3 regions of the Shewanella sp. AS16 genome follow, and region 1 is predicted to be linked to each of the others. Evidence: predicted binding sites of a transcription regulator. Region 1 holds the regulator's gene; each other region holds the start of a gene.

Evidence for each region. Region 1 encodes sigma-54, which starts transcription at its own class of promoters, with help from an activator protein. Its sites were predicted from a motif close to GTTGGCACGNNNNTNGNNT; they were not measured.
Region 2: glnA (glutamate--ammonia ligase) is a predicted target of sigma-54. The motif match lies at 1,646-1,664, and genes of this name have one in related genera.
Region 3: LZP73_RS18850 (YccF domain-containing protein) is a predicted target of sigma-54. The motif match lies at 1,675-1,693, and genes of this name have one in related genera.

Annotation. Positions count from the first base shown of each region.
Region 1 covers NZ_JAKCLK010000004.1:170,997-174,121, reverse strand. The annotation lists gene rapZ (RNase adapter RapZ) at 1-266, opposite strand, end outside; gene ptsN (PTS IIA-like nitrogen regulatory protein PtsN) at 263-706, opposite strand; gene hpf (ribosome hibernation promoting factor) at 709-996, opposite strand; gene LZP73_RS12895 (RNA polymerase factor sigma-54) at 1,025-2,503, opposite strand; gene lptB (LPS export ABC transporter ATP-binding protein) at 2,631-3,125, opposite strand, start outside.
Region 2 covers NZ_JAKCLK010000011.1:66,201-69,325, forward strand. The annotation lists gene typA (translational GTPase TypA) at 1-1,005, opposite strand, end outside; gene glnA (glutamate--ammonia ligase) at 1,752-3,125, shown strand, end outside.
Region 3 covers NZ_JAKCLK010000016.1:18,254-21,378, reverse strand. The annotation lists gene LZP73_RS18860 (M14 family zinc carboxypeptidase) at 1-408, shown strand, start outside; gene LZP73_RS18855 (alpha/beta fold hydrolase) at 458-1,192, shown strand; gene LZP73_RS18850 (YccF domain-containing protein) at 1,218-1,625, opposite strand; gene LZP73_RS18845 (1-aminocyclopropane-1-carboxylate deaminase/D-cysteine desulfhydrase) at 1,861-2,811, shown strand.

The DNA of each region.
Region 1 (3,125 bases):
TCGCTGGCATTGAGGTAGAAGCTGCTGAGTTCTGTCCCCTGCGGCAACCGGGCGAGCTGTTGTTCCAGCACCTTCTCCTGCTCCGGCATGTTGCGCACATCTATGCTGATGGCCACCAGATCGTTGCTGCCCTTGAACTGTTCCAGCAGGCTGCCGATGAGCTGCAGTGGCAGGTTATCGACACAGTAGTAGCCCAGATCTTCCAGTACCCGCAGGGCAACAGATTTTCCTGAGCCGGAGCGGCCCGAGACTATGACAAGCTTCATCCAGTGATTACCTGATAGAGTTCCGATTCATCGCAGGTCTTGCGCAGCTGTTTCAATATCAGCTTATTGCTGAGTTTTTCAGCCATGCAAGACAGGGTGCTCAAGTGCAGTTGACATTGATCTGCCGGGACCAGCAAGGCAAACAGCAGGTCTACCGGTTGTTTGTCTATGGCATCGAAGGCAATGGGTTCCTCACACTTGACCAACACGGCAATAGGTTGCTCTATGTCGGTCAAGCGCCCGTGTGGGATAGCGATACCATTGCCTATGCCAGTACTGCCCATTTTTTCTCGCGCCACCAGGCTTTCAAAGATCGCCTGAGATGAGAGGTTTGGGTACTGGGCCGCAACTAAGTCGCCTATGAGTTCCAGTACCTTTTTCTTACTGCCTGGAGTGGCGCAGGTGGTGCATTCCGGCCGCAGTATGCTACTAAGTTGCATTATTAGTGTTTTGTCAGCTTCTCTTTGTGTTTAATTACCTGACGGTCGAGTTTATCGATCAGGACGTCTATCGCGGCATACATATCGGCATGCTCCGAGGTGGCATACACCTCACCACCGGTAAGATGGATTTTGGCTTCGGCAATCTGTTGCGTTTTCTCAACATTGAGCACAACGTGCACATTATTGATCTGTTCGAAATGGCGTTCAAGTTTTGAAAATTTTTCTTGTACATAATCACGCAATGAATCTGTGATTTCTATGTGGTGCCCAGTCAGATTAATTTGCATATACCTCTTCCTCCAATGTCCTAAGTGTCTATAAACTCTTACGTTGATTTGAGGGGGGGATCAACATGGCTTCACGATATTTGGCTATGGTGCGCCGGGCAACATTGATCCCCTGTTCTGCCAGAAGTTGCGCCATTTTGCTGTCGCTCAGAGGCTTCTTCTGGTTTTCCGCCGCGACCAGCTTCTTGATGAAGGCGCGGATAGCGGTAGATGAGCACTCGCCACCATCGTCGGTACTGACGTGGCTGGAGAAAAAATATTTTAGTTCAAACAGGCCTCTTGGGGTATGCATATATTTCTGGGTGGTCACCCTGGAAATGGTGGACTCATGCATCTCGACGGCCTCGGCGATATCGTTGAGCACCATGGGCTTCATGGCTTCCTCGCCATACTCGAAAAAGCCCTGCTGGTACTGGACTATGCAGTTGGCTACCTTGAGCAGGGTGTCGTTGCGACTCTCCAGGCTCTTGATAAACCATTTGGCTTCCTGCAGATGTCCGCGGATGAACTGACTGTCGGCCTGGCTCTTGGTGCTGCGGGCCATGGCGGCATACTGTTGGTTGACACTGATCTTAGGCATGCAGTCCGGGTTGAGCTCGACCACCCAGCGTCCGCTTTTCTTCATGACAGAGACATCCGGGATCACATACTCATCATCGACAGGGGTGATGAGCAATCCCGGGCGCGGATTCAGCGTCTGGATCAGGGCTATGGCCTGCCTCAGCTCATCTTCCTTGAGCCGGGTCTTGCGCATCAGGGTGCGAAAATCGCGGCCGGCGATGAGTTCAAGGTGATCTTTAATCAGGAGCCGGGCATTGTCTATGTGGGGGGTATCGGCGGCAAATTGCGCCAGTTGGATCAGCAGGCATTCACTTAGGTCGCGGGCCGCGACTCCTATGGGATCGAAATGCTGAATGCGCTTGAGCACGGCTTCGACTTCATCCAGCTCTATCTCAGGGTTGCCCATGGCATCGAGTATCTCTTCCATGCTCTGGGTCAGGTAACCCTGTTCGTCTATGGCATCTATGATGGCCGTCGCTATCGCCAGGTCGGTTTCCGAGAAGGGGGTGAGATTCTTCTGCCATTCCAGATGCTCATACAAGCCATCGCTGGTTTCCCCCTGGAAGGGCATATCGTCCTCCCGCATGCCGCCGGAGCCGGAATTGGGCGAGGCGGTGAACACTTCATCCCAGGTGGTGTCCATGGGCAGCTCATCCGGCATGGACTCCTGGGTCAGAGATTCGGCGGTATCAACGGTCGAACTGTCCTTGTCCGTCGACACTTGGCTGTTGTCGCTGAAGTCGGTATCCGGCTGCGCCGGATTTTCGTTGGTGCCGGCAGCCTCATAGCTATCCTCCTCCTGCTCGAGAAGGGGATTGGAGTCTAGTGCTTGTTGGATCTCTTGTTGCAGTTCCAGTGACGAGAGTTGCAACAGACGTATCGCCTGTTGTAATTGGGGCGTCATGGTTAACTGCTGACCCAGTCTTAACTGGAGTGACGCTTTCATCTTACCGCTGATCCCTACTTATTATTCTTGAACACAATTGTTGGCTCATTGGTGTTGGCTCGCTGGTGTTGGTGATAGTGCCGACTGTCAACCCGCCATGGTCTGAAAGTGCCGGCCCATGCCTTAACTATAGCCTGAATTGTTCTCCTAAGTACACAGCCCTAACTTGCTGATTGTCTAGGATCTCTGCCGGCGTTCCTTCGGCAATAAGATTGCCGTGGCTGACGATATAGGCATGTTCACACACATCCAGAGTTTCGCGCACATTATGGTCCGTTATCAACACCCCCAAGCCGCGGATCTTCAGGTGTTCGATGATTTTTTTGATGTCGATGACGGAAATCGGGTCGACCCCAGCGAAGGGCTCATCCAGCAGGATAAACTTGGGGTTGGCCGCCAGTGCCCTGGCTATCTCGACCCGGCGGCGCTCGCCGCCGGAGAGGGACATGCCCTGACTGTCACGGATATGGGTGATATGGAATTCTTCCAGCAGGTTTTCCAGCTGTTCTTCCCGCTGCTGCGCCGTCAGTGACGAACGCGTCTGCAATACGGCCATGATGTTGTCATGGACTGTGAGCTTCCTGAAGATGCTGGCTTCCTGGGGCAGGTAGCCTATGCCTTT
Region 2 (3,125 bases), on a different contig from region 1:
CAGACGCTCAAGTATGTTACGTGAAGTCACATACTTGCCTTCTTTACCCGCGAACGGAGAAGTGTTGACCTGGAAGGTCATGGTCAGGGTTGGCTCATCGACAGACAGTGCAGGCAGGGCTTCGACGGCACCTACGGCACAGATGGTGTCGGAAATTTTCAGCTCGCCCAGACCTGTGATCGCGACTATGTCACCGGCGTTGGCGACGTCGACTTCGTGACGTTCCAGACCCATGTAGCCCAAGACCTGGCCCATCTTGCCGTTACGCGTCTTGCCATCGGCACCTATGACGGTAACTTGTTGGTTGGTCTTGATGCTGCCGCGCTTGATGCGACCTATACCGATAACACCCACATAGGAGTTGTAATCCAGCTGCGAAACTTGCATCTGGAAAGCACCCTCTGCGTCGGCATCGGGTGAAGAGACTTTCTCGACGATAGTCTGGAACAGAGGAGTCATGTCTTCGCTGACGACTTCAGGATCCAGCGTCGCGAAACCGTTCAATGCCGAAGCATAAACGATAGGGAAGTCCAACTGTTCGTCGGTGGCACCCAAGTTGTCGAACAGATCGAATACCTGGTCGATAACCCAATCAGGACGTGCACCCGGACGGTCAATCTTGTTGATGACAACGATTGGCTTCAGGCCCTGGGCGAAGGCTTTCTTGGTCACGAAGCGGGTCTGTGGCATTGGACCGTCAACGGCATCGACCAGCAACAATACTGAGTCAACCATAGACAGAACGCGCTCTACTTCACCACCGAAGTCGGCGTGGCCTGGGGTATCAACTATGTTGATACGGTAATCGTTCCACTTGATGGCAGTGTTCTTTGCCAGAATCGTGATCCCACGCTCCTTTTCAAGATCGTTGGAATCCATCACCCGCTCAGTAGCTTCTCCTCGGGTCGCAAGGGTTCCTGACTGCGCCAGCAACTTATCTACCAGGGTCGTCTTGCCATGGTCGACGTGTGCAATAATAGCGATGTTACGTAAATTCTCTAGCACGGATAAACCTCTTACCATCAAACAAAAATAGGGGTTATTAGGCCAGGCATGAGGCCTTTGCCATAATAAAAAGCGTGCCATTCTACTCCAGCGGCGGCATATCTCACAGGATTATTTTTGAGCACTTGTAAAACATGGGCCCAAAAGCTGCATCCCACGACCATGGAAGGTGCCCTAAACGACGGGGGCAAGCCGCACCCGCTCCACCCGAGTCCCTTGATAAACGGCAAGATGTTGCCCTCATCCGTTTCACAGACCCGGCGCCGCCATGGCATTAAGCTGAAAATCCCCAGCCGGAGCACATCGCCGGACACAAGAAGCGCACCTGCATGTCAGTAAACGGCTCGCTTGTCGGCAAGCAAGCTGTGGAGGCACCCAAGCCAATATAGCCGCTTAATATGACACTAATAAATGCCGCATAAATCTACCTTACAGGAACCGCGACTTATGCTAGCGTAATACTGCACGCGCCGGCATGAGTGTCCTGGTTTCAGGCAGGGATAATCGCCGACCCGGAAGCCGATGCCCCAAGTTGGACGCTTGCACCAAAAACAATCAAGACATGCACCATGCTGGTGCATTAGCCTATGAGTGTAAGAGCTGGTATTTTTTACTTGCTTTAAAATCAAGGCATTAAATAGTTGGCATAGTTATCGCTTTAAGTATAGCAAATTTGCACCCGCTCACCCGAGTGCGGATAACAGAATATAGAAGGGACATCCCTTTACCCTACCGGAGGCTTGAGAATGTCAGTTGAATCAGTTTTACAGCAACTCGAAGAATTAGAAGTTAAGTTTGTTGATTTACGCTTTACCGATACCAAAGGTAAAGAGCAGCATGTATCTATTCCTTCTCATCAGGTGGATGCTGATTTCTTTGAAGACGGCAAGATGTTCGACGGCTCTTCTATCACAGGCTGGAAAGGCATCAACGAATCAGACATGGTGCTGATGCCGGATCCAACGACCTTCGTGCTGGATCCTTTCACCGAAGAAACCACGGCGCTGATCCGTTGCGACATTCTCGAGCCAGGCACCATGACAGGTTACGATCGTGACCCCCGCTCCATCGCCAAGAAGGCCGAGGAATACCTGCGTTCCACCGGCATCGCCGACACTGTGCTGATCGGCCCCGAGCCTGAATTCTTCCTGTTTGACGACGTGCGTTTCGGCGCCGACATGTCAGGCTGTTTCGTCAAAGTGGATGCCAAGGAAGCCTCTTGGAATTCGGGCACCAGCTATGAAGACGGCAACACGGGTCACAGACCCATGGTCAAAGGCGGTTACTTCCCGGTAGCGCCTGTCGACTCTTCACAGGATCTGCGCAGCGCCATGTGTCTGGTACTGGAAGAAATGGGTCAGGTTGTTGAAGCTCATCACCATGAAGTCGCCACCGCGGGTCAAAACGAAATCGCCACCCGCTTCAATACCCTGACCAAGAAAGCGGACGAAATCCAAATTCTCAAGTACGTGGTGCATAACATGGCCCACGCCTACGGCAAGACGGCGACCTTCATGCCCAAGCCTATCGTTGGCGACAACGGCAGCGGTATGCACGTGCATCAGTCTCTGTCCAAAGACGGGGTTAACCTGTTCGCCGGTGACAAGTATGCCGGCCTGAGTGAAACCGCCCTGTACTACATAGGCGGTATCATCAAGCACGCCCGTGCACTGAACGCCTTCACCAACCCTAGCACCAACTCGTACAAGCGTCTGGTGCCACACTTCGAAGCCCCTGTGATGCTGGCCTACTCTGCCCGTAACCGCTCGGCTTCCATCCGTATCCCTGTGGTACCCAGCCCTAAGGGTCGTCGCATCGAAGCCCGTTTCCCGGATCCGCACGCCAACCCATACCTGGGTTTCGCGGCGCTGTTGATGGCGGGTCTGGACGGTATCCAGAACAAGATCCATCCGGGCGAAGCCATGGACAAAGACTTGTATGATCTGCCGGCCGAAGAAGCGGCCGAGATCCCACAGGTTGCCACCTCACTGGAAAACGCCCTGGAAAACCTGCAGGCCGACCATGAGTTCCTGATGAAAGGCGGCGTATTCAGCAAAGACTTCATCGAGTCTTACATAGCGCTGAAAACAGCCGAAGCCGAACGCGTGGCCCGCACCACT
Region 3 (3,125 bases), on a different contig from region 1:
GTATATCGTCTCAAGCGGGTCTTCGAGACCAGTTATCCGCATCATGGTCACTATGGCTTGGCGCCCCAGAGCAGGTTCTACCGCACCCATGGTGACATCTGGGATTATCTGGTGACATCCCACTCGGGCGAGACGCCCTTCGTGCCCTTCACCCTGGAGATGGGATCCTGGGCCTGGATCAAGAAAAATCCGCGCCAGGTGTTCAACTTCGCGGGGTTCTTCAATCCACAGAAGACCCATAGGCACCATAGGATCTTGCGTCGCCATACTGTGCTGATGCAGTTCATGATGGATCTCGCCTACGCCAGGGCATTGGAAGGGGTGCCGGCGAGCGAACTGGCACTGGCCACGGAGGAGGCGATACGCCTGTGGTATTCCGGGGAGCCAGGCCCAGCGGCCGGCACTTAAGCACATTTTCCGGGAGAGCGGACATCAACCTGGCTGGAGGAGGCATAGATTGGCGACTTGGGTATTGCTGCGGGGCCTGATGCGGGATCACAGGCATTGGCAGGGGTTTGAGCATAGGCTGAAGGAACAGGGATTGGCGGTCATCACCCCAGATCTGCCGGGCAATGGTGAGCTGGCCCATGAAGTCAGTCCGGCGCATATGCGCGACTATGCCGACGCCGTCTGGCGGCAGCTGGGTCAGGCAAATGACTTGCATCTGGTGGGCCTGTCCATGGGCGGCATGCTGGCGCTGGAGATGGCCAGGCAAGCGCCCGAACGCATCGCCAGGGTGTTTCTGCTCAACTGCAGCGCCGCCAACCTTTCCCCCTGGTACCAGAGATTCAGTCCCATGGGACTCCTCAAGGCCTGCATAGGCTGCAGGAAGAGCCTGCATCTCAATCTGCTGGAATCGCTCATTATCAAGCTGACCAGCTACCGACATGGCAGGGATTTCGGGCTGATAAGCCAGTGGAGTGATTTGCGCCGCGTCAACCATACCCGCTGGCGCAATCTGCTGAGACAGGTATGGGCGGCGGCGCACTTTCGGGCGCCGGCGGCAATAGGGGTACCTCTGGTGCTCATCTATGGCCGCGAAGACAGGCTGGTAAACCCTGTCTGCAGTTATCGGCTGGCGCGTTTCTACCGTCTGGACGTCAGTGAGCTGCCCCATTGCGGCCATGATATCGCGCTGGATAATCCGGAGGCGCTGTTAGCCTTGCTGCTGGACAGGCGCCGGTCGCCATGAATCTCTGGTATCGGCGCCGTTTGTGTCAGTCACTGGCAACAACGCTCTGACCTATGGGGGTCAGGCTGAGCATGGCCAATTTCAGGTGCTGAATACCGAAGGGTATGCCTATGATGGTGATGAAGCAGGCGAAGGCATGCATTATATGTCCCAGGGCAAGCCAGAAGCCGAACAGCAGGAACCAGATGATATTTCCCAGGGTGCCAAAGGCGCCCGTGCCTATGTCATCCCGACCCGTTAAGCGCCTGCGGTTGATCTGTTCCTGACCGAAGGGCCAGAAGGTCATCTCGCCTATGACGAAGCAGGCGCGCCCGAAGGGGATGCCTATGATGCTGATGAAGCAGAGGATGCCCGCCAGCCACCAGGCCAGTCCCATGACGAAACCACCCAGAACAAACCAGGCGATGTTGAAGATTAATCTCAGTAGTGCCATCTAATACTCCTTGCTGTGAAGCGTGTTTTTCCCGACTCATGCACCTGTTAAGCCAGAATCATGCCAACACGTAAGCTATTGATATTTATGGTGTGAAGCCAGGGGTCGAATGCAGGAATAGTGAGTTTTAACACTAAATGGTGAAAATGCCACTGCCATGGGGGCGGCAGAAAGTCGCTGCCAGCGCGGCGCTGCTGGAGTACAATTAGCCCATCTTGTGGTTAATCTTCCCCTTATGCTGACTCCTTCTCCCGTCGATACTGTGTCTTTCAATGGCAAGCAAGTTTACGTCAAGCGTGATGAGCTCTTGGATCTGGCGCACCCGGATGCGACCGCTGCCGGCTGCCCAAGTGGCTTCAGCGGCAACAAGGCACGCAAGTTCGCCTATTTCCTCGACCATGAGTTCCCCGGCATCACCAGGCTGGTGGGCCATGGTTCCCCCCAGGCCAATTCCCTCTATAGCCTGTCGGTGCTGGCCAGGTTGAAAGGCTGGCAACTGGATTATTATGTCGATCATATCGCCGCCCAGCTCAGGCAACAGCCCTGCGGCAACTATGCCGCCGCACTGGCCATGGGGGCCAACATAGTGGCGCTGGACCCATTGGCATCGACCGCCGGCCTCGGCTGCGCCGAGTATATTGCCGGGCATGTATTGCCCGGCCATGAGGACATACTGTTCGTGCCCGAAGGCGGCCGCTGCGGTTATGCCGAATACGGCGTGAGTCAGTTGGGGCAGGAAATCGTCACCTGGGTACAGGCTCAGGGGATAAGGGAGCTTAAGCTGTTTCTGCCGTCGGGGACCGGGACTACGGCCTTGTTCCTGAACAAGTACTTCATGAATGTGCAGGCCGACATCGACGTGCTCACCTGCGCCGTGGTCGGCGGTGAAGATTACCTCAGGCTGCAATTTTCCCAGCTCTGTCCCGAGACAGAGTTTCACCCCAGGATAGTGCCCTTGGCCAAAAAGTATCACTTCGGCAAGCTCTACCCTGAGTACTATCGTATGTGGAAACAGGCCTGTGCCACAGGCATAGAGTTCGAACTCCTGTACGATCCCCTCGGCTGGTTGGTGGTCGAAGGCTTGTTGGCGGCCGAGCCAGGGATACGCCTCATGTACCTGCATCAAGGAGGGCTGTTGGGGAACGACAGCATGCTGCCAAGGTACAGGCGTAAATACGGCCCCTAACACTGTCAACGCAGTGCCAGTGCCATATGGAGGCGAGCTTTTTCAACCTCTGTGTCTGACTATGTTCCTGAGCCTTGCCATGTCCGGGGACGAGCAGATAGGGTGATGTTGAATGACCATTGTTGGCTGACGGGCAAAAGGTATTTGGCAAGGGTATGTGCGAGGGTTAGTCATTTGGTCAGGCGGGATCTGTGTGAGATAAGATGCGCCTGAGCCAAATGTGTAACGTCTTATGGGGTGAGCCAGACTACTCCTGCGAGTCGCTGCCTCTCTCGGTTAACATCCGGTACGAGTGAGAGGGAAAAGTACCGAGA